3 regions of the Bacillus paranthracis genome follow, and region 1 is predicted to be linked to each of the others. Evidence: predicted binding sites of a transcription regulator. Region 1 holds the regulator's gene; each other region holds the start of a gene.
The links. The regulator NrdR, encoded in region 1, represses ribonucleotide reductase genes. The targets are predictions, from matches to a motif close to AACACNATATATNGTGTT.

Region 1 (7,606 bases):
GAAAAGAATGAGCAATATGAACTGTTTACAGAGTTAGAATTACCACTTGCACGTGTATTAGCTGATATGGAAGTAAAAGGTGTAAAAGTTGATACAGAACGTCTTCGTAATATGGGAGAAGAACTTGCAGGTAGATTAAAGGAAATGGAACAGGAAATTTATAAGCTGGCGGGAACAGAATTTAATATTAATTCACCGAAGCAGCTTGGTGTTATTCTGTTTGAGAATTTAAACTTACCGGTTATTAAGAAGACGAAAACAGGTTATTCTACGTCAGCTGATGTACTAGACAAGCTGATGGATCACCATGAAATTATTCCAAACATTTTACATTACCGTCAATTAGGGAAACTAAATTCAACTTATATTGAAGGTTTATTAAAAGTTGTACATGAAGATTCATCTAAAATCCATACTCGTTTCAATCAAGTATTAACGCAAACGGGCCGATTAAGTTCAACGGATCCAAACTTACAAAATATCCCGATTCGATTAGAAGAAGGAAGAAAGATTCGTCAGGCATTCGTTCCATCAGAAGAAGGGTGGATTATGTACGCAGCGGATTATTCACAAATTGAACTTCGTGTATTAGCTCATATTGCAAATGATAAAGGGCTAGTCGACGCGTTCCAACATGACATGGATATTCATACGAAAACAGCTATGGATGTATTTGGCGTTGAAAAAGATGAAGTAACTTCAAATATGAGACGACAAGCGAAAGCTGTTAACTTCGGAATTGTGTATGGTATTAGTGATTATGGTCTTTCACAAAACTTAGGAATTACAAGAAAAGCAGCAGCGGAATTTATTGAAAAGTATTTAGAAAGTTTCCCTGGTGTACAAGAATACATGGATGACATCGTAAAAGATGCGAAACAAAAAGGATATGTAGCTACATTATTAAATCGCCGCCGTTACATTCCGGAAATTACGAGTCGTAATTTTAACTTGCGTAGCTTTGCTGAGCGTACAGCTATGAATACACCAATTCAAGGTACTGCAGCAGATATTATTAAAAAAGCGATGATTATTATGGCAGATCGTTTAGAAGAAGAAGGATTACAAGCGCGTCTTCTATTGCAAGTACACGATGAATTAATATTTGAAGCACCAAAAGAAGAAATTGAAAAATTAGAGAAGCTTGTACCAGAAGTAATGGAGCATGCAATTGAACTCGCAGTTCCGTTGAAAGTTGATTATTCTTACGGTCCAACTTGGTACGACGCAAAATAAGGAAGTGATGAAATGCCTGAATTACCAGAGGTTGAAAACGTCAGACGGACACTTGAAAATCTTGTAACAGGAAAAACGATTGAGGATGTTATTGTTACTTATCCGAAAATAGTGAAACGACCGGATGATGCAGAAATCTTTAAAGAAATGCTAAAAGGCGAGACGATTGAAAATATAAAGCGAAGAGGAAAGTTTTTGCTTTTATATGTAACAAATTATGTCATTGTTTCACATTTGCGTATGGAAGGTAAGTTTTTACTGCATCAAGAGGATGAGCCAATTGATAAGCATACGCACGTCCGTTTCTTATTTACAGATGGAACTGAATTACATTATAAAGATGTGAGAAAGTTTGGTACGATGCATCTCTTTAAAAAAGGTGAGGAAATGAATCAAATGCCTCTTGCTGACTTAGGTCCGGAGCCATTTGATGCTGAATTGACACCACAGTATTTACAAGAGAGATTGCAGAAGACAAATCGTAAAATAAAAGTTGTATTATTAGACCAGCGTCTTTTAGTAGGACTTGGAAATATATATGTAGATGAAGTTTTATTCCGTTCTCAAATTCATCCAGAACGAGAAGCATCATCTTTAACAGTAGAAGAAATTGAGCGAATTTATGAGGCGACTGTTACAACGTTAGGCGAAGCAGTGAAGCGTGGCGGAAGTACAATTCGAACGTATATCAACTCACAAGGGCAAATTGGCTCATTCCAAGAACTTCTAAATGTATATGGAAAAAAAGGAGAACCGTGTGTGACTTGCGGTACGATATTAGAAAAAACAGTTGTTGGTGGAAGAGGAACGCATTACTGCCCAATTTGTCAGCCAAGAATATAGAAAAGAGATAACATCGGATAGGCATTTGTCATATACATACAGCAGAGCTATGTATAAGGGAGGAGCTTACCGATGTACCTTTATTTATCTCTTATTTTATTAGCTTTTACATTAAGCTTAGATAGCTGTAGTGTAGGGCTAACATATGGTTTAAGAAGCGTAAGAATTCCACTAAGATCAATTGTAATTATCGGAATGTGTTCAGCGGCTGTTATGCTTGTTTCAATGGGAATTGGACATATGATCGCGAAAGTATTTTCACCTGTTATCGCAACGCGTATCGGTGGGCTTGTTCTTATTGGAATAGGGATTTGGGTATTATACCAATTTTTTCGAAGTGAGAAAAAAGAAGAACCGAAGCAAGAGGAGAAGGTATGGAAATTAGAGATTGCCTCGCTTGGGTTAGTCATTCAAATTTTACGGAAACCGACTGTAGCAGATTTCGATAAATCAGGCACCATTTCTGCAGGAGAAGCGTTACTTCTTGGTATCGCTCTTTCTGTAGATTCATTTGGTGCTGGAATTGGTGCATCTTTATTAGGGTATGCACCTGCTATGATGGCGATATTAGTTGCAGTGATGAGTTCTTTGTTTTTATTTATTGGAATGAAACTTGGAACGGTTTTATCAAATATGAAATGGTTGCAAAAATTTACATTCCTGCCTGGGGTATTACTCATTATTATTGGAATTTGGAAAATGTAAGTACGGGCGTGGAACATTAGTTTCGCGCCTTTTATTATGAGGAGGATTATATGATGACAGTAGTAATTGGATTAACGGGAGGTATTGCAAGCGGAAAAAGTACAGTATCTCAAATGTTTCGCGAGCTAAATATACCAGTTATTGATGCAGATATTATTGCGCGAGAAGTTGTAGAACGAGGAAAGCCAGCATATAACAAAATTGTAGAAGTGTTTGGAACGGAAGTACTACAAGAAGATGGAGAACTGGATCGACCGAAATTAGGAAGTGTCGTTTTCTATAATGAAGAGAAACGATTGCAGTTAAACAAAATTGTTCATCCTGCAGTGCGTGAGGAAATGAATAGGCAAAAGGAAATGTACATAAAAGAAGGTATGCAAGCGGTTGTGTTAGATATTCCTCTCTTATTTGAAAGTAAATTAACAAGTCTCGTTGACCGCGTTTTAGTTGTAGCAGTTAAGCCGCATACGCAATTAGAACGTTTAATGAAGCGAAATAATTTTTCAGAAGAAGAAGCAACAGCTCGTATTCAATCTCAAATGCCGTTAGAAGAAAAAGTGAAGCATGCAGATGAAGTAATAAATAATGATGGCACAATTATGGGAACGAAAACACAATTGCAGGTGATTTTAAAGAATTGGAACGTTATTGACTAAAAAATTGTGAAATTAATGAAAATGCTTAGTGACATATCCCCTTTTTGTGTTATACTATTATTGGGATTGGAGATAAATAGTATAACGCATTCAAGGGGGATAACATATTATGACTCGTGTGGCAATTAATGGATTTGGACGTATTGGGAGAATGGTATTTCGTCAGGCAATAAAAGAAAGCGCATTCGAAATTGTAGCAATCAATGCAAGCTATCCATCTGAAACGTTAGCACATTTAATTAAATATGATACAGTTCACGGCAAGTTTGACGGAACAGTAGAAGCATTTGAAGATCACTTATTAGTTGATGGGAAAATGATTCGCCTTTTAAACAACCGCGATCCAAAGGAATTGCCTTGGACAGATTTAGGTGTTGAAGTTGTAATTGAAGCAACTGGTAAATTTAATTCAAAAGAAAAAGCAATTCTTCACGTTGAAGCTGGAGCGAAAAAAGTTATTTTAACAGCGCCTGGTAAAAATGAAGATGTAACAATTGTAGTAGGTGTGAACGAAGACCAATTAGATATTACAAAACATACTGTTATTTCAAATGCATCTTGTACAACAAACTGTTTAGCACCTGTTGTGAAGGTGTTAGATGAGCAGTTTGGAATTGAAAACGGTTTAATGACGACAGTTCACGCTTATACAAATGACCAAAAAAATATTGATAACCCACATAAAGATTTAAGAAGAGCACGTGCTTGCGGACAATCAATTATTCCGACAACGACAGGTGCTGCGAAAGCGCTAGCAAAAGTTCTTCCACATTTAAATGGAAAACTTCATGGTATGGCACTTCGTGTACCAACACCAAACGTGTCTCTTGTTGACTTAGTAGTAGATGTAAAACGTGATGTAACAGTTGAAGCTATTAACGATGCATTCAAAACTGTTGCAAACGGTGCGTTAAAAGGCATTGTAGAATTCAGCGAAGAGCCTTTAGTATCTATTGACTTTAATACAAATACACACTCAGCTATCATTGATGGTTTATCTACAATGGTAATGGGTGATCGTAAAGTGAAAGTGCTGGCTTGGTATGATAACGAGTGGGGCTACTCTCGTCGTGTTGTAGATCTTGTAACGTTAGTTGTTGACGAATTAGCGAAGCAAGAAAATGTGCAACATATTTAAGTGAATAAGGGAGAGGGCAAGTGGAATATTTGCCCTCTTTTTTTTATTTTTTTCTGAAAAGGAAAAAAATTATAGGAGTATATTTTTGAAAGTGGACATACCACGAAACGTTGGGGTTACTGTATTTGTGAATCATTTATTTTTTTTAGGGAAAAGTAAAGAGGAAAATATGACAGAAAATCGAAAAAACTGTTGTTGCAAAATGAAAATAAACAAAGTATACTAACACTCGTAAACTTAAGAGCTGAGGTACGTAGTCACTACTTAAAGGGTTAGGACCTCTCTGGACTAACTTTCCCCCGTGGTAGTGGAGCAAGCCAAATTGCAAATTAGTTTTCAATTCGAACAGTTAGAATAAATTTACAAGGGGGAACTGTAGAATGGATACTATGGATACGATGGGTCGTCACGTGATCGCTGAACTTTGGGATTGCGATTTCGACAAGCTTAATGACATGCCGTATATTGAACAATTATTTGTGGATGCAGCACTAAGAGCTGGTGCTGAAGTGCGTGAGGTTGCTTTCCATAAATTTGCACCACAAGGTGTAAGTGGAGTAGTAATTATCTCGGAATCACATTTAACAATTCATAGCTTTCCGGAGCACGGTTACGCAAGTATTGATGTTTATACTTGTGGGGATCGTATTGATCCAAATGTTGCTGCAGAATATATTGCAGAAGGTTTAAACGCGAAAACGCGTGAGAGCATCGAGCTTCCTCGAGGCACTGGTAGCTTCGAAATTAAGCAGAGAGAAACAAAAGCTCTTTAAAAAAGAACATAATTGATTTAAAATGTAAAGAGGTGTATAATGCACCTCTTTTTTAGTTTATAAAAAAGGGAAAATATAACGTACTCGTTAGTTGAATAAATGGAGCTCTTACGAATGAGTTAACGCCCTATCTACTATCTTATTTTTGAAAACGAGATGATAACATAATGCGTTTAAACTTAAAGTGGTAAGAGAGTTAAAATGAGTTATATAATAATGTATATATATTGTCAGATGAAGTAAGTAGAGAAAAAATAAAGAGTATAGTGTAAAGGAGTGAATATATTGCGTTGTCCATCCTGTTCTCATAATGGTACAAGAGTGTTAGATTCGCGTCCGGTAGACGAGGGGCGCTCTATTCGAAGAAGGAGAGAGTGTGAAAGCTGTTTAAGCCGCTTTACGACATTTGAAAGAGTGGAAGAGTCACCTCTTATCGTTGTAAAAAAAGAAGGAACACGAGAAGAGTTTAATAAAGAAAAGATTTTACGTGGCTTAATTAAAGCGTGTGAAAAAAGACCAGTATCTTTAAGACAATTAGAAGAAGTAACTCAAAGTGTGGAACGTGAACTTCGTAATTTAGGTATATCAGAAGTGAAAAGTGATATGATTGGTGAAATTGTTATGGAAGAACTACGTGATATCGATGATGTTGCTTACGTGCGTTTTGCTTCTGTATATCGCCAATTTAAAGATTTAAATGTATTTATTGAAGAATTAAAAGATATACTGCAAAAAGAAAGAGAGTAGAATCTGTATCGTATTCTCTTTACATACCGTAAGTAATGAGATAAGAGAGCTAGAAGCGAAAGCTAATAGCTCTTTTTCGCTAATAAATTATATAGTGAAGATTGGATGAGAGAAAGGAAAGCAAGAATGGAAAAACAGTCATGGATGGAGCTATTGCCGATTGATCGTTATAAAGTAAGTGCGAAAGGATTATTGCATAATTACGACCGAAAAGTGTTAACGATGTTATATCAGCCGTTAATAGGTAGTAGAGCTTTTAGCTTGTACATGACGCTATGGGGAGAGTTAGAACAAGATCGTGTATTTGGAAAAGAGAATACGCATCATTCCCTTATGGTGACCATGCAAATGCAGCTTCCTGAAGTATATGAGGAACGAGTAAAGTTAGAGGCAATTGGACTTTTGAAAGTATATATTAAGAAAGAAAAAGATATTCGAATGTTTATATATGAGCTGCAACCACCTTTATCTCCGAAGCAGTTTTTTGATGATATTGTTTTAAGTATCTTTTTATACAATCGATTGAGTCGGACAAAATATAATCAAGTAAAGCATTATTTCTTAGAAGAAGAATTTGATTTTGCATCTTATGAAAATGTTACGCGTTCTTTTAATGATGTGTTTGGTTCGTTTAATCCAGGGCAGCTTGAGCATGCGCAAGAAGACCTTCGTATTCCAAAAACGACAGCTATGCCAAGTAATGAAAAGGGAGACGCTCCAAAAGTTTGGAATGATTTCTTTGATTTCTCCTTATTTGTAGATGGCTTGTCCGCTCTTGTTCCTAAAAAGGCGATTACAGATCAAGTGCGAGAATGTGTCATTACACTTGCTTACGTGTATGATGTAGATGTGTTATCGATGCAAAATATCGTTCTTGGTGCGGTGACAGAGATGCAGACAATTGATATCGAAAGGCTTAGAAAAGGAGCACGTGATTGGTATCAGTTCGAAAACGGCCAAGCGTTACCTGTATTAAGTGAAAGAGTACAGCCTCACGCTGCACGTATGATGAAAGAAAAAGAGCCTTCTACGCAAGAAGAGATGTTAATCAAACAGCTAGAGGAAATCTCACCAAAACAACTATTGAAAGAAATCTCTGGTGGTGCAGAGGCGACGAAGGCTGACTTGCAAATTGTTGAAGATGTAATGATCAATCAAAAATTAACGCCAGGTGTTGTGAATGTACTTATTTATTACGTTATGCTACGCTCAGATATGAAACTTGCGAAAACGTATGTGGAGAAGATTGCTGGACATTGGGCACGTAAAAAGGTCGGTACAGTAGCTGAAGCGATGGCATTAGCGAAAGAAGAAAACCGTCAATATCAAGAATGGGCTGAGACGAAGAAGAAAGGCCGTACATCGAAGAAAACGGTACGAAAAGAAATGGTACCAGATTGGTTGAAAGAAGAGCCGAAAGAACAAGAGAAAGAAACTGTGAAAAAAGATGCAAGTGCTGAAAAAGGTGCAAGTACGTTAGAGGATGAACGGAAACGACTAGAAGAAGT
Region 2 (7,606 bases), 2.3 Mb from region 1:
CTTGAAGTTGCATTTTGAACGTAACTGATTGATTGTGTCGGAGCGATAGCAAGACGATATGAGTTGTATAAACCATTCTTCTGCACTTGCTCTTTTAAACTTGTCCAATCTTCTTTTGTTGGAATATGAATTCCTTCAAATAATTGCTGAACTTTTTCAGTTACTGGGCTGTAATCTGTCGTTTCATACTTTTCAAAGTATGTGCCATTCGCATAATCAGATTTATCGAAGTCTTTAAATGTTTCGCCTTTTTCTTTAGCGATTTCCATACTTTTCTCAATAGAGTAGTAATTTAACATCATAAAGAATGTACGAGCGAACTCTTTCGCTTCTGCACTTTCATAAGCGATTTTATTTTTTGCTAAATATCCGTGTAAGTTCATTGCGCCAAGCCCTACTGAATGAAGCTCATCATTTGCTTTTTTCACAGTTGGTGCATTCGGAATGATCGTCATATCAGAAACAGCTGTTAAAGCTTCCATTCCCGCATGAACTGCTTCACGAATTTCTTTATTTTCCATTACATTTACGATATTTAACGATCCTAAGTTACAGTTAATATCACGACGGATAATGTCATCTGTACCGTAATCGTTAATTTCAGAAGTTTCTTGAAGCTGGAAAATTTCTGTCTCGAATGTTCAACCGAGTTCGCTACTCCTCAGTCCGTTGCTCATGCAACTGCTGTATGTCACCATACAGGACAGACTATATCATCACCTACAGCATTACCTGATTAGGTGCTCCGCTTTTCGAACGCCAATCGCTTGCGCTCTACTCCCATAAGGGATAGTCGTTAGGCTTTTACTTATCTTAATCTTTCAGAAAGTCTCTTATTACTTTATGTTGTCCCATAACTCTGCTATACAAAATAATAAGATACATTCTGAACTTTTATATTTTCATTCTAAGATAAGATTTAGCACGGTAGGTTACCTCAAATTTGAGGCTTTCCCCGTTTAACGGAGTTTTCGACTAGCATTTCTACTAGAAGGTGCTACATATTTAACACAAGTTCGACATCTTCACAGTTCCAATATCCTTCAATGGATGTTGGTTATTTGCATTTGATTTAAACATTAAGTACGGATAACCAGACTCAAGCTGGATCATAGCAATTTTAATAAGCATATCACGTGCACTAATATCTAGCGGCTTCTTCTTCACTTTCGGATTGCTCATTAATTCATCGTACATTTCATCGATATCAATGTCATCTAAATGCTTTCCGTATTCTTTATACACCGTATAAGGCGCGAAAACATGGAAAGGTTCGTTTTTCTCAGCAAGCTCAAAGAACTTACTTGGAACGATAATTCCGATTGATAGAGACTGAATACGGCTCTTCTCATCGGCATTTATTTTTTTTGTATCAAGGAATTCAATAATATCCCAATGGAAAATGTTTAAGTATACTGCGCCAGCACCTTTTCGTTGGCCAAGTTGATTCGCATATGAAAACGAATCTTCAAGTAATTTCATAACAGGTACTACACCACTTGCAGCGTTGTCGATACCTTTAATTTGCTCACCGCGTGCGCGTAGCTTAGATAAGTTTAAAGCTACTCCACCACCGATTTTTGATAATTGCATTGCAGTATTAATGTTAAAGCCGATTGAATTTAAGCTATCATCCATCTCTAACAAGAAACAAGACACCATTTCTCCTCTTCTGCTTCTTCCCGCATTTAAAAAGGTTGGTGTCGCTGGTTGGTAGTTTTGTTTGACAATCATGCTTGCGAATTGTTTTGCCTTCGCAACATCACCGCGTCCTAAGTATAATGACACAATTGCTACACGATCTTCATAGCTTTCTAAGTATTGTTTTTGATCATTTGTTTTTAACGCATAATCTTTGTAGAACTTAGATGCTGCCATATAAGATTGGAACTCGAAGTTTTCACCATAAGCGATGTTATATACCTCTTCTACTTCCTCCAAGTTATACTCGTCCAGAACGTTGTAATAGTAATCATGTTCTTTCATATACTCCATTCGCTCTGCCACGCTATTAAAATGAACGGTATTCTCTCTAGCTTCTTCCATAAAGACTTCTAATGCCTCTTTATCTTTATGAAGCTGATAAAAACCGTCCTGCATTTGCGTGATTTCATTATTCAGTTCAATGTGTCGCAATCTCCCGCACCCTTTCCTTAAAATATTCTACATCGTTATTTGTTCCTGATAACTCAAATTTTGATACAATAGGCACTTCATATTTAGCAGAAATTTTGTCAGCACTTGCACCGAACATGTCTCCCCAGTTACGATTGCCGCTTGCAGATACGCCTTTTAATTTTTCATTATTGCGCTCTAAAAATTCTAAAACACGTTCTGGTACATTGCCAAAACCTGTTGTATACGTAATTAAAATAAAGTCTTCATCTATTACTAGATCTTCACCAATTTGAACGGCCGGCATATTTAATTTGTGAATGAAACGCTTCACGTTTCCTGTCATAGAATCATATGCAACTAACATTTCCGACCCTCCCTTTTCAATCTATACTCTCTGTATGTTGTTTCTTGATTTCTCTATATATTGTATTACGTTTCAAAATAAGACACAAGATATATGTATAAATTCTTTCTTTTTTTAACTTTTACTTTTCGACAAGACCGTCGATTTTTTTCAATACAATGACTATGAAACAACATTCTAAAACTCATGTCAATAAAGTGCTTTTCAAAAAAGTTGTCAACGAATTTAACCTTATTTTTAAAAAAGTTAACAATATATTTTGTCATAAAACGGCAAATGCTGGAGGAATATATTTCTCCAGCATCACGCAAAAAAGAACAGACATGAAACGATAATCTGTTCTAAAAAACGATTACATTTATCAATTTTACTTTATTAAATATTATACATATACTTTCGATTCGCGTTACATACTAAAAGATAACTATTATAGAAAAAGATTATTATTATGGAAATGCAGCTTATTTATGAAAAGATTATGCAGAGTGCTCAATACGCACAATATCTTTTACAAATATATGATGTGGATTTTCATCTTTATCAATCATTGTACATACAGGAGCTTCTTCATCAAAGTATACAATCATTCCTTCTATGTACTGATACGTATGTTGAACTTGTACAGTTATTTTAATTTCTACAGCCTCTTCATATGCTCTTTTTATTTTCTGAAGCATTTTTGTCGAACACTTTCTTTTCTCTGGATACATGACCATTCCCATAAATCGGTTGCCGGCTCTATCTTTCCACATATAATCCCAATGCGGTAATATGCCTTGTTTAAAATCGCCCATAAGTCTCCTCCCTATATTCTTCTAGTTACGAACGTGGCGTTTCTGAGTATGTATAAATGACCTGTCCGCCGCGCTGTGCGTTACCAATGAAATGTTTAAAGTCTTCTCGATTTACTAAAACTTCTCTGAACGTATAAAATACATCTTTCGTAACAACATACTCCTTTATTTCACCATTTTTCAGCTGATCCAAAATTGTATTTGCTAATTCTTTATCCATGTATTTCACCTCTATGCAATATTTTATTTTAACTTATATTCTATAGGTCAACAACTGTAAAATTATCCAGATGCTATACCTTCATTTCATTTTCATTATTTTTCAAAAGATATCTCTTAATTATATGTCCACTAAATATCATATACTAACATAGCTACTTCTCTATATCAAACATTTCGACATTCAATTATGCAAAGTTCCATACCACTATGCTACAATATATAAATAGAACTAGGAGGGATACTATGATTCGGAAAGCAAAAAAGACAGATGCGAAACTGGTAGCACCTTTATTGTATAACGCTCTGCACGAAATTGCTGAAAAAATCACAGGTAGCACAGTTGAGACAGAAGTATTACTAGGACTTGAAACATGGTTCTCAAAAGAGAAAAATCGACTGAGCTATGAAAACTGTTTTGTATATGAACAAGACGGGGATGCAGTTGGAGTTATTGTCGCTTATCACGGTAGTGAAGCAACAATGCTTGATGCACCAATCGTACATCACTTAAGAGAATTACATAAAGATGAATCGATTACGTTAGAAAAAGAAGCCGAGCTTGATGAATATTACATTGATACTTTATCCGTTTCAAGTGTATATGGCGGAAAAGGAATTGGTTCTAAATTAATTGAAGCTGCTGAAATACATGCAACTGAAAAGGAGTATGAAAAAATCGCATTACTTGTTAATTTAGAAAACAAACGTGCCTATTCACTATACGAAAAACTAGGTTATAAAAAAGATCAAATCGTTATGCTTGTAGGCGAACCTTATGCACATCTCGTAAAACCATTAAACATCAAAATTTCTATATCTTAAAAAAAGCACACGATTTATATAAATCGTGTGCTTTTATGTTAAATTCGTATTTAATACATTTCCATTCATCGCCTCATGAAACGTATATGTTGTACATCCCCATGGCTCTCTGTGCAAGATAGGAGAACCAGACCATCCCATCGCTCTCAGTTCGGCACCAATCATTCCATTCACATAATTATGACCTACAAGAGCAATACTTCCATGTACGAGAGCGTAACGGTGTAATACGTAAGCCGCCTGCTTTGCCCTTTCTCTTGCTTCCTTATAAGACTCAACATCTTTATGGTAACCAAGTATCCATACTGTTCGTCCGATAAACATCCATACGTTAGGTTTACACTTCAACCATTTTGGAGCATAAAAACTCGTCGGAATTTCAGCTTCCCTAAAAAGAGAATTTTGGATAAAAGATAAAGAATCCACTAATTCAGCTGCTGATTGTACAGCACACCGTTGATCACTTGATACAATCAATTTTGCTGCCTCAACCACTTCTCTTGTTTCCATTGGTATAGGTGCTTTTTCTGTTATAGTATGTAAGTCATATCCTTTCATCCATTCATGAAAGGATGTAACCGTCATTGGTTCTATAGTACGATTTAAGCGACCATGACGAATAAAAGAAATCTTCATTCTTTCCACTCTCCATTCATCACTTACGAACTCTATTATGTACTATTTTTACATATCATACCACGCAAAAAAAGAAAGTTATACACCTTTACATATCCCCGCCACTCTCATGTGTGACCCCAGCATGTATACCATCCATCCCATCAAAATATGTAGTCGTTTCATGATGACGAATCTTTTTTAAATGTATATAAGAAAATACAAATAAAATTAATGCTATAACACTCCCCACAAATTCAAACATCATTTTACCGCCTCTAATTTCTCCCACTTTAATAGGTTATTGTATTTCTTTATTATAACTCTATATAAAGATTTTTGCATTTCTCCTATTTCTTCTCAAAAAACATGGCTTTTCTACATATTTTCTTACAAAAAGTGAATATTTTTTGAATTTTTACTTTGAAAACATTTACAAAACAGGAAACATAGTTCAAAATAAAGGAAAATAAAAAATCCCAAATTATTCTTTTTTGGAAAAACTGTAACAAGGAGAGTTGCTTATGCAGATCGCAGAAACTGGAGATATCATTGAATTTAAAGGTGGAATGCAAGGCCGTGTTCAAAAAGTAAATCAAAACTCTGTTATTGTAGATATAACAATTATGGAGAATTTTAGAGAACTAGATATGGAACCTCTTACAGTTGTTAGTCATAAAAACTATACTGTCATTAATCAAAATGCATAATATAATAGAAAGAAAGGATCTGTATAACATACAGATCCTTTCTTTCTATTATATATTAACGATTATCAATTGTTTCTGGATATAAATCATGGTTCATCATGCGGTAGTCAGCCATTTGTTCATACTTTGTTCCTGGGCGACCGTAGTTACAGTAAGGATCAATTGAAATCCCTCCACGTGGTGTGAATTTACCCCATACCTCGATGTAACGTGGATCCATTAATTTAATTAAGTCATTCATAATAACGTTCATACAATCTTCGTGGAAGTCACCATGATTGCGGAAACTAAATAAATATAGTTTTAAAGATTTACTCTCTACCATTCTTTGTTCTGGAATGTAGCTAATATAAATTGTTGCAAAATCCGGTTGGCCTGTTTTCGGACATAAGCTTGTAAATTCAGGACAATTGAATTTTACAAAATAATCACGGTTTGGATGATTATTATCAAAAACCTCTAAAATTTCTGGGCTATATTCAAATAAATATTTTGTATTTTGATTTCCTAATAATGTTACATCTTTTAAATCTTCATCTAATCTTCCTGCCATTTTAAACATCCCTTCTCATTATACTCCGCGTTTATTTCCCCATACTAACGCATGAAGCTGCGGCAATACTTTTGCATTATTCATTTCTTTGCAGTTAACCGCTTTTTCAATAAGCCACTCATACTTATCTAATAGCTTTTTAATCAACATCGCATCATCCACAGTTTTTGTATCATCATTTCCTACTTGTAAGAAAAATGGTACCTCTGGATAACGTTCGTGCATCTTAACTGCATACTCAAAATCATAATCGTCAAATACTACTACCTTTAAGCTAATATCTTTTCCTGCTAGCTTCTGAATTACATCATCTAACTTCTGAAAATCAGTATTCATCGTCGAGCTTGGCGGCTTCGGAGAAATCGTTATTTCATCAATTTCAAGTAACCAATCTTGCCATTTGCTCCCTTGCGTTTCGATTGCCGTTCGCATTCCATTCTCTTTTAATATAGAAAGAAGAAACTCAATATTTTTCAACAATACCGGATTTCCACCTGAAATCGTAACATGAGAAAAATTTTCGCCGCCAATTTCTACAAGCTCATTCCAAACGTCTTCTGCTGTCATCTGTCTAATTTGATCTTTAGCCGATCCATCCCACGTAAAAGCAGAATCACACCAAGCGCAGCTATAATCACAGCCAGCTGTACGGATAAACATCGTCTTTTGTCCTACAACCATTCCTTCACCTTGAATAGTCGGACCAAATATTTCTAAGACAGGGATTTTACTCATCGAGCATCCACTCCCGTCTTACTTCTGCATAACTAGTCGGAGTCTCAAATAGACGAACAAATTCAACACGAGCTCCTTTATATTCATTCACACGATTATCTTTTGTTAACGCTTCTGCCATCTTTTCATAAATCCAAACGACCATATTTTCAGCAGTTGTATTCATCGCTGGTAACGTTTCGTTTAAATAACGATGATCTAAATAAATTTCTATTTCATTCTTCCAAATTTCTTTTATATCTCCAAAGTCAATTGCAAGACCGATTTCATTTACATATCCACTAATCCCAAATACAACTTTATATGTGTGACCATGTAAGTTTTTACATTTCCCTTCATAACAGTGTAAATGGTGTGCTGCATCAAATGTAAATTCCTTGCTGACCATTACTCGTTTATTATGATATTTGAGCTGTTTACGCTGAATATCCTTGTCCATTTTTTGCAAATTTTCTACGATGCGAAATCCAAAGAAATTATCCATTAGTTACTCGCTCCTTCGCGTTCTTGTAGGTACGTATCTAATCCTGCTTTACGAAGTTGACATGCTGGACATTCACCGCAACCATCACCAATGATTCCGTTATAACATGTTAATGTTTTTTCTCGAACAAACTCGAATGCTCCAAGTTCATCTGATAATTTCCATGTTTCCGCTTTATCAATCCACATA
Region 3 (7,606 bases), 1.0 Mb from region 1:
CTTTTTGCCTCGAAGCTGAAGTAAGCTAAGTATGTTAAAAATGGATTAATAGCACGTGTAGCATTAACTAAACTTTCTTTAATAGGTATAGTGGAAGGTTGTAAATAAGCGATGGATTCTACTGCACGTTTCGTCCCTTTCGGTATATATAATTGCTGTCCAACGTGGAGAATGGATTTTAAAGATAAGTTATTCACTTTAGCTAAACTAGCGAGAGGAACGTTATATGTTTGAGAGATTCGATATAGGCTATCGCCAGGCTGTACATAATAATTATTCCCTTTCGTATTCACGATCAGTGCCTGACCAACAACGAGTGTTTCAGCTGGATTTAATCCATTGTCTTTTACTATCTCGTCAGGTGTTGATCCATATTTTGATGCCAAGCTATATACGCTATCACCGCTACGAACCGTTACAATTTGAATCATATGCTTGCTCCTTTCGGTAAAAGATTCACTGTTTTTATTTTATTTTTGATTTCACTGTATTATGATTAAATGTATGCAAGGTAGCAGAAGTGAAAGAAGGCGAATATATATGTTTGTAGCAGAACATGAAGTTGAAATCCGTTATGCGGAAACAGATCAAATGGGTGTTGTTTACCATTCAAACTATTTAGTGTGGCTTGAATTAGGTCGCACGAAACTTATACAAGATTTAGGGTTTTCATATGTTGAAATGGAGAAAGAAGGAATTATTTCTCCTGTGTTAGATTTGCAAATTTCTTATCGTAAAGCAATGCGTTACGGGGAAAAAGCAATTGTAAAAACGTGGGTTGATACAGTGAGCCCGCTTCGCGTTGTATATGGATATGAAATATATAATGGTGAAGGTGAACTTTGTATTACGGCAAGTACGACAAATATTTGTGCGAAAAAAGAAGGGTTCAGGCCCGTATCATTTAAAAAGTTCTATCCAGAGTGGTATGCGAAATATGAGGAAATTAAGAAAAAATAAAAAAGCGTGGCGGAAGCCACGTTTTTTTATTTTTCATAATTAAATTGCGGGAAATCATCACCGTCGTTAAATGTAACAGATAAATTATGTCCATCGAAGAACCATTCATCATCGCTTTCAATAAAGAAGTTAATACCTTCTTCTTGAATTTGAACAGCAGGATGTGCAGGATCATCTTTACGAATACCTAAAGAAAGTCCTTTTTGCACAGTACTACAACCGCCATATTGTACGAAAAGGCGCAGTGTTTCACCCGATTGTAAGTTTAATTCGTTTTTATACCATTGTGCTGCTTCTTTTGTTACGGAAAGATTCATGTATAGTTCCTCCAAATTATGTTGCTTTTTCTTTAGTATAAAAAATAACGCAAAAAGACGCTATTAATATGCTTCACGTTTTCTTTTTGCGTTATGTGGGTTACGATCTTATTTTTGCTTTTTTGAAAAGTTTGCTTTCGGTTCAGTTTTATTTATAATTCGTCCAATATTTGCACGGTGTTTATAAATAACCATACCTGCTAATAAACACATCGCAATAATGAAGATTTTATCCCCGCTAACAATTGATGCGATAACGGCAACGACAGCTGTTACCATAGAAGAAAGTGATACGTATCTTGTTGTAAATAAAAGGCTGAAAAAGACAACAGCTAAAATTGCAAAAACAACTGGTGAGTAGCATAATAGCACGCCAGCAGAAGTTGCAACTGCTTTACCACCACGGAATTTCGCGAAAATCGGATACACATGTCCAAGAACAGCTGCTAATCCGAACCATAGTGGATGAATGTCTAACGCGAAAATAATCGGTAGACTCGTTGCTAATGTACCTTTTAAAATGTCAGCAATTGTAACGATAAAACCTGCTTTTTTCCCTAGTGTGCGGAATGTATTTGTTCCGCCTAAATTACCGCTTCCGTGCTCACGAATGTCAATTCCATAACCAATCTTTCCAACGACTAGTGCAAATGGAATGGAGCCAAGTAAGTAGGCAACGATAAATAAAAGATATGTAGTAACCATAAGTTCAGTCTCCTTTATTCAAATGTGTTGATAAAGGGTAAAAAGAGTTTTTCCCGTATATTGTACCATACATTTGTAAAGAGCACATTTCTTTTTTGTAAATGAAAAATTCATTATTTCGTGCAAAAAATTTCACAGGAATGTTACATTTCTCACAGAAACACTAAGACTATATGTAGTAACATTTTAATCAAAAGACAACAACATATTGGTGGAGGGTTATAAATGTTACAAAAAAATACACGTGGAGAAGAATTAATGAGAGTATTTGAGACAATAGTCCACGGCAATGAACAAGATTTAATGCAAGAAAATGCAAATGTAGACGGCCGCTCTCCGATGGGAGTAATGGGAACGTTCGCATCTGAGAGTGCGAAATATTACGCTGTTGAAAATTTATTGTCAGATTCAGTGAAAAAAGCGATAAATGAAAATATATTATATCCGCATGACTTAGATTTTTATGCGACTGGAACGACAACTTGTTCGCAAATTCCGTTAGCGCAAATGCTTGCGAACGGTTTTCATACCGGACATGGACATATGAGACAACCGCAAGACATTAAAAGTGCATTAGCTCTTTCATCTATTATTTTTCAAGCGAATCAAAATATGCAGCACGGTGGTCAATCGTTTGCACTCTTTGATGTTGATTTAGCTCCATATGTGAGAAAAACAGTAGAGAGACATAAGAAACGATTACAGTCATATCCGCTTACGAAAGAACAAATAGAAGAATTTGCGTGGAAAGAAACAGAAAATGATACGTATCAGGCGTGTGAAGCTTTTATTCATAATTCAAATAGTATGCATAGTAGGGGCGGGGGACAAGTACCGTTTATTTCTATTAATTATGGAACAGACACATCGAAAGAAGGAAGACTTTTAATTAAACAACTTTTAAAAGCGACACAAGCTGGTCTTGGTAAAGGGGAAACACCAATTTTTCCTATTCAAATTTTTAAAATGAAAAAAGGTGTGAATTTTGAAGAAAGTGATCCGAACTATGATTTATTTGAATTAGCGTTAGAGACAACGGCTGAACGATTATTCCCTAACTTTTCATTTTTAGATGCGCCATTTAATGCTGTGCATTATGATGGAAGACCGGAAAGTGAAGTATGTTACATGGGATGTCGTACTCGTGTTATGTCTAACATACATGGAGAAGAAACGGCGATTGGAAGAGGGAATTTATCATTTACGTCCATTAACTTAGTGAAATTAGCACTCATTAGTGGTTCACAAGAAGCGTTTTTTGAAGCGTTAAATTATTACTTAGATGTAGGAATCCAGCAATTATTAGAGAGATTTGAGTATCAATGTACGAAACGAGCAAGAGATTTTCGATTTTTATATTCACAAGGTGTATGGCGCGGTGGAGAAAAGTTACAGCCTGAAGATTCTGTAGCATCGATTTTAAAGCAAGGGACGTTAAGTCTTGGTTTTATCGGTCTTGCGGAGTGTTTAGTAGCTTTAACAGGAAAGCATCACGGAGAAGATGAAGAATCATGGAAACTCGGATATGAAATTATTTCCTTTATGAGAGATAGAATGGATAAAGCGACAGAAGAACATGAACTGAATTTCTCAGTCATTGCAACTCCTGCAGAAGGGTTATCAGGGAAGTTTGTGAAAAAGGATAGGGAAGAATTTGGCGCGATTAGCGGTATAACTAATCATAATTACTATACGAATTCATTCCATATTCCAGTTTATTATAACATGCAAGCGATAAATAAAATTCGTTTAGAAGGCCCGTTCCACGCTCTATGTAACGGGGGACATATTACGTATATTGAACTAGATGGAGCAGCAATGCATAACAAGAAGGCATTAAAACAAATTGTACAAGCGATGGCAGAGAATGGCGTTGGATACGGTTCAATTAATCACCCTGTTGACCGTTGTAAGTGCTGTAGTTATCACGGAGTTATTGGAAATGAATGTCCGAGCTGCGGAAATGAAGATGAGGCTAACATAGAAAGAATTCGCCGTATAACAGGTTATCTTGTAGGAGATATGTCGAAGTGGAATAGTGCGAAACGTAGTGAAGAGATGGATCGGGTGAAGCATAAATGAAAGTGATGAACATCATTCATGATAGTGTAGTAGATGGAGAAGGGTTGCGGACAGTCGTGTTTTTTGCGGGCTGTCCGCATCGTTGTTTCGGTTGCCATAATCCAAAATCGTGGAATATTTGTAATGGAACTGAAATGACAGTAGAAGAAATTGTGAAAGAGATTGCAAGTAATCCATTAACTGATGTAACATTTTCAGGTGGAGATCCATTTTTTCAAGCTGCTGAAGTGAAACAAGTAGCAAGAGCAGTGAAAGATTTGAAAAAAAATTTATGGATGTATACAGGTTATACGTTAGAAGAGATACAGAGTTCTCAAAATAATGATATGATAGAGTTGTTACATTATGGGGATGTTTTAGTCGATGGAAGATTTGAAATCGAGAAAAAAGATTTAACACTTCCATTTCGCGGAAGCTCCAATCAACGTATTATTCGATTGAAAGAGTAAAAAGGCGGGATAGATTATATGAATAAAACAGTATTACTTGTTGAAGATGAAAGAAGATTACGTGAAATTGTTAGCGATTATTTTCGCAATGAAGGCTTTGAAGTAATCGAAGCAGAAGACGGAAAAAAAGCGTTAGAATTATTTGCAGAGCATGAAATTGATTTAATTATGTTAGATATTATGTTACCAGAAATAGATGGATGGTCTGTTTGTAGACGAATTAGAAAAGAATCAGCAGTACCAATTATTATGCTAACAGCACGTTCGGATGAGGATGATACATTACTAGGGTTCGAATTAGGTGCAGATGAGTATGTAACGAAACCTTTCAGCCCGAAAGTGTTAGTAGCTCGCGCGAAGACGTTACTGAAACGTGCGGATGGCGTGGTAGGGGTAGCTGAAGAAAATGCTATGTCTTTAGCTGGAATAGAAGTGAATCGTCTATCTAGAACTGTTTTAGTAGATGGAGAAGAAATTATATTAACACATAAAGAATTTGAACTTCTCGTTTATTTAATGGAGAACAAAGGAATTGTGTTGTCACGTCAACATTTATTAGATCAGTTATGGGGATATGACTATTACGGTGATGACCGAACTGTTGATACTCATATTAAAAAACTACGAAATAAGCTAGGAGATAAAGCGAAGCATATCGGTACTGTTATTCGTGTTGGTTATAAATTTGAAGAATAATTTGGAACGTATTGTGTGCTTCAGTCTAGGAAAATAACAATTTTATATCCTCTTTTGCAGGTGGAATGTACAAAAAATGCTTTTTTTGTCTACAATGTTAAATAAGTGTATTTTTTTAATTGGATTTCACGATGAGTTCACAAGAAGGACACAAAACGTGACTATACTAAAAATACGAATTCACCAGAGAGGGGAAGTAAACATGGGATATTACGACGGACCAAATTTAAATGAAGAGCATAGTGAAACGAGAGAAGTGAGAAAATCGGGCAGTAAAAAAGGATATTTTTTCACAGGTTTAGTCGGAGCTGTAGTTGGGGCTGTTTCAATTAGTTTTGCGGCACCATATATGCCATGGGCTCAAAATAATGGAGCGACTGTATCATCTTTTAGTTCAGATTCAAAAGTTGAAGGTACTGTAGTTCCTGTTGTCAATAAAGCAAAAAATGAAACGGACTTACCTGGTATGATTGAAGGCGCGAAAGATGTTGTTGTAGGTGTTATTAATATGCAACAAAGTATTGATCCATTTGCAATGCAACCGACGGGTCAAGAACAACAAGCTGGTTCAGGATCAGGTGTTATTTATAAAAAGGCAGGAAATAAAGCATATATTGTAACGAACAATCATGTAGTAGATGGTGCAAATAAACTTGCTGTAAAACTGAGTGATGGCAAGAAGGTAGATGCGAAGCTTGTAGGGAAAGACCCTTGGTTAGATTTAGCTGTTGTTGAAATTGATGGGGCTAATGTAAATAAAGTTGCCACTTTAGGTGATTCTAGTAAAATCCGTGCGGGTGAAAAAGCAATTGCAATCGGTAACCCACTAGGATTTGATGGAAGTGTAACGGAAGGTATAATCAGTAGTAAAGAACGCGAAATTCCGGTTGATATTGATGGCGATAAACGTGCAGATTGGAATGCTCAAGTTATTCAAACAGATGCAGCAATTAACCCTGGTAATAGTGGTGGTGCGTTATTTAACCAAAACGGAGAAATAATTGGGATTAATTCAAGTAAAATTGCACAACAAGAAGTTGAAGGAATTGGATTTGCTATTCCAATTAATATCGCAAAACCAGTTATTGAATCTCTTGAAAAAGATGGAGTAGTAAAACGTCCAGCGCTTGGAGTAGGTGTTGTTTCATTAGAAGATGTGCAAGCTTATGCAGTCAATCAATTGAAAGTACCGAAAGAAGTAACGAATGGTGTTGTATTAGGTAAAATTTACCCAATATCACCGGCTGAAAAAGCAGGTTTAGAGCAATATGATATTGTAGTAGCATTAGATAATCAAAAAGTAGAAAATTCACTTCAATTCCGTAAATATTTATATGAAAAGAAAAAAGTAGGAGAGAAAGTAGAAGTTACATTCTATCGTAACGGTCAAAAAATGACGAAAACAGCTACTTTAGCAGATAACTCAGCTACTTTAGCAGATAACTCAGCTACAAAGAATCAATAATCGGAATAAAAGAAAGTCTCTTTCATATTGAAAGAGACTTTCTTTATCGGCTATACTAAAGGAATAGGAGGGATAATTTATGACAATTGAAAACCCAACTCGTACGGAAATTGGTGAAGTATTAAAGAAAAGCAAAACGATTGCAGTTGTTGGTTTATCGGATAAGCCAGAACGTACATCGTATATGGTTTCAAAAGCAATGCAAGATGCTGGATACCGCATTATTCCAGTTAACCCAACAGTAGATGAGGTGCTTGGAGAAAAAGCAGTTGCTTCACTAAAGGATATTAAGGAACATGTGGACATTGTAAATGTATTCCGCCGTTCAGAATTTTTAATGGATGTTGCAAAAGAGTTTGTAGAGATTGATGCAGATGTTTTTTGGGCACAATTAGGAGTACAAGATGAAGATACATACAAACTGTTAAAAGAAAAAGACTATACTGTAATAATGGATCGTTGTATAAAAGTAGAACATGCGATGACAAAATAGTATAGATTGTAAAGGTAGGAAGATTGCTTCAGCCCTCATGATAATAAGTAGGGCCGATGAACGAGGTGTTCATCATGAGATTTTTTAAAGGCTGTTTTTGGGGATTGTTACTTGTAATCCCGTTTTGGATCTTGATCATTTGGATCATAATAAAGGTTTGGAATGTGTAATCTTGGAATACATATCCATTTCTCGTTGACAAACGATTATTTTTCTGAAATAGTAGCCTAGAGGAATCCTTGTGAAAAAACAAGGATTTTTCTATTGAAAATGGTATATAAAAGAGATAAGATAACTTGCCAAAACTATAGTCGAGGCGTTATTCTATAATAGAAACATATGTTCTGATTTTGGATTAGGAAAGGGGCAAGGAGTTTGGCGAAGCATCAGTTCCAATATAATGAAGATGCGATTCAAGTGTTAGAAGGACTTGAAGCCG

Region 2: the regulator NrdR is predicted to act here: its motif matches at 2,532-2,549, upstream of nrdI (class Ib ribonucleoside-diphosphate reductase assembly flavoprotein NrdI).
Region 3: the regulator NrdR is predicted to act here: its motif matches at 2,148-2,165, upstream of NLJ82_RS17025 (anaerobic ribonucleoside triphosphate reductase).

What each region holds. Positions count from the first base shown of each region.
Region 1 is NZ_CP101135.1:4,333,997-4,341,602, reverse strand. It holds gene polA (DNA polymerase I) at 1-1,236, shown strand, start outside; gene mutM (DNA-formamidopyrimidine glycosylase) at 1,249-2,079, shown strand; gene ytaF (sporulation membrane protein YtaF) at 2,152-2,784, shown strand; gene coaE (dephospho-CoA kinase) at 2,838-3,440, shown strand; gene NLJ82_RS22415 (glyceraldehyde-3-phosphate dehydrogenase) at 3,550-4,578, shown strand; gene speD (adenosylmethionine decarboxylase) at 4,968-5,351, shown strand; gene nrdR (transcriptional regulator NrdR) at 5,637-6,098, shown strand; gene NLJ82_RS22400 (replication initiation and membrane attachment family protein) at 6,225-7,606, shown strand, end outside.
Region 2 is NZ_CP101135.1:1,383,738-1,391,343, reverse strand. It holds gene NLJ82_RS07040 (ribonucleotide reductase barrel domain-containing protein) at 1-626, opposite strand, end outside; partial or broken gene NLJ82_RS07035 (ribonucleotide reductase barrel domain-containing protein) at 1,009-2,136, opposite strand; gene nrdI (class Ib ribonucleoside-diphosphate reductase assembly flavoprotein NrdI) at 2,123-2,482, opposite strand; gene NLJ82_RS07025 (hypothetical protein) at 2,959-3,276, opposite strand; gene ykzS (protein YkzS) at 3,302-3,496, opposite strand; gene NLJ82_RS07015 (GNAT family N-acetyltransferase) at 3,742-4,320, shown strand; gene NLJ82_RS07010 (histidine phosphatase family protein) at 4,354-4,956, opposite strand; gene NLJ82_RS07005 (hypothetical protein) at 5,045-5,227, opposite strand; gene NLJ82_RS07000 (YkvS family protein) at 5,460-5,645, shown strand; gene queF (preQ(1) synthase) at 5,701-6,198, opposite strand; gene queE (7-carboxy-7-deazaguanine synthase QueE) at 6,217-6,933, opposite strand; gene queD (6-carboxytetrahydropterin synthase QueD) at 6,926-7,417, opposite strand; gene queC (7-cyano-7-deazaguanine synthase QueC) at 7,417-7,606, opposite strand, start outside.
Region 3 is NZ_CP101135.1:3,319,025-3,326,630, reverse strand. It holds gene NLJ82_RS17045 (glycoside hydrolase family 18 protein) at 1-431, opposite strand, end outside; gene NLJ82_RS17040 (acyl-CoA thioesterase) at 541-960, shown strand; gene NLJ82_RS17035 (HesB/YadR/YfhF family protein) at 987-1,277, opposite strand; gene plsY (glycerol-3-phosphate 1-O-acyltransferase PlsY) at 1,386-1,982, opposite strand; gene NLJ82_RS17025 (anaerobic ribonucleoside triphosphate reductase) at 2,208-4,064, shown strand; gene nrdG (anaerobic ribonucleoside-triphosphate reductase activating protein) at 4,061-4,513, shown strand; gene NLJ82_RS17015 (response regulator transcription factor) at 4,532-5,209, shown strand; gene NLJ82_RS17010 (S1C family serine protease) at 5,412-6,674, shown strand; gene NLJ82_RS17005 (CoA-binding protein) at 6,754-7,167, shown strand; gene parE (DNA topoisomerase IV subunit B) at 7,543-7,606, shown strand, end outside.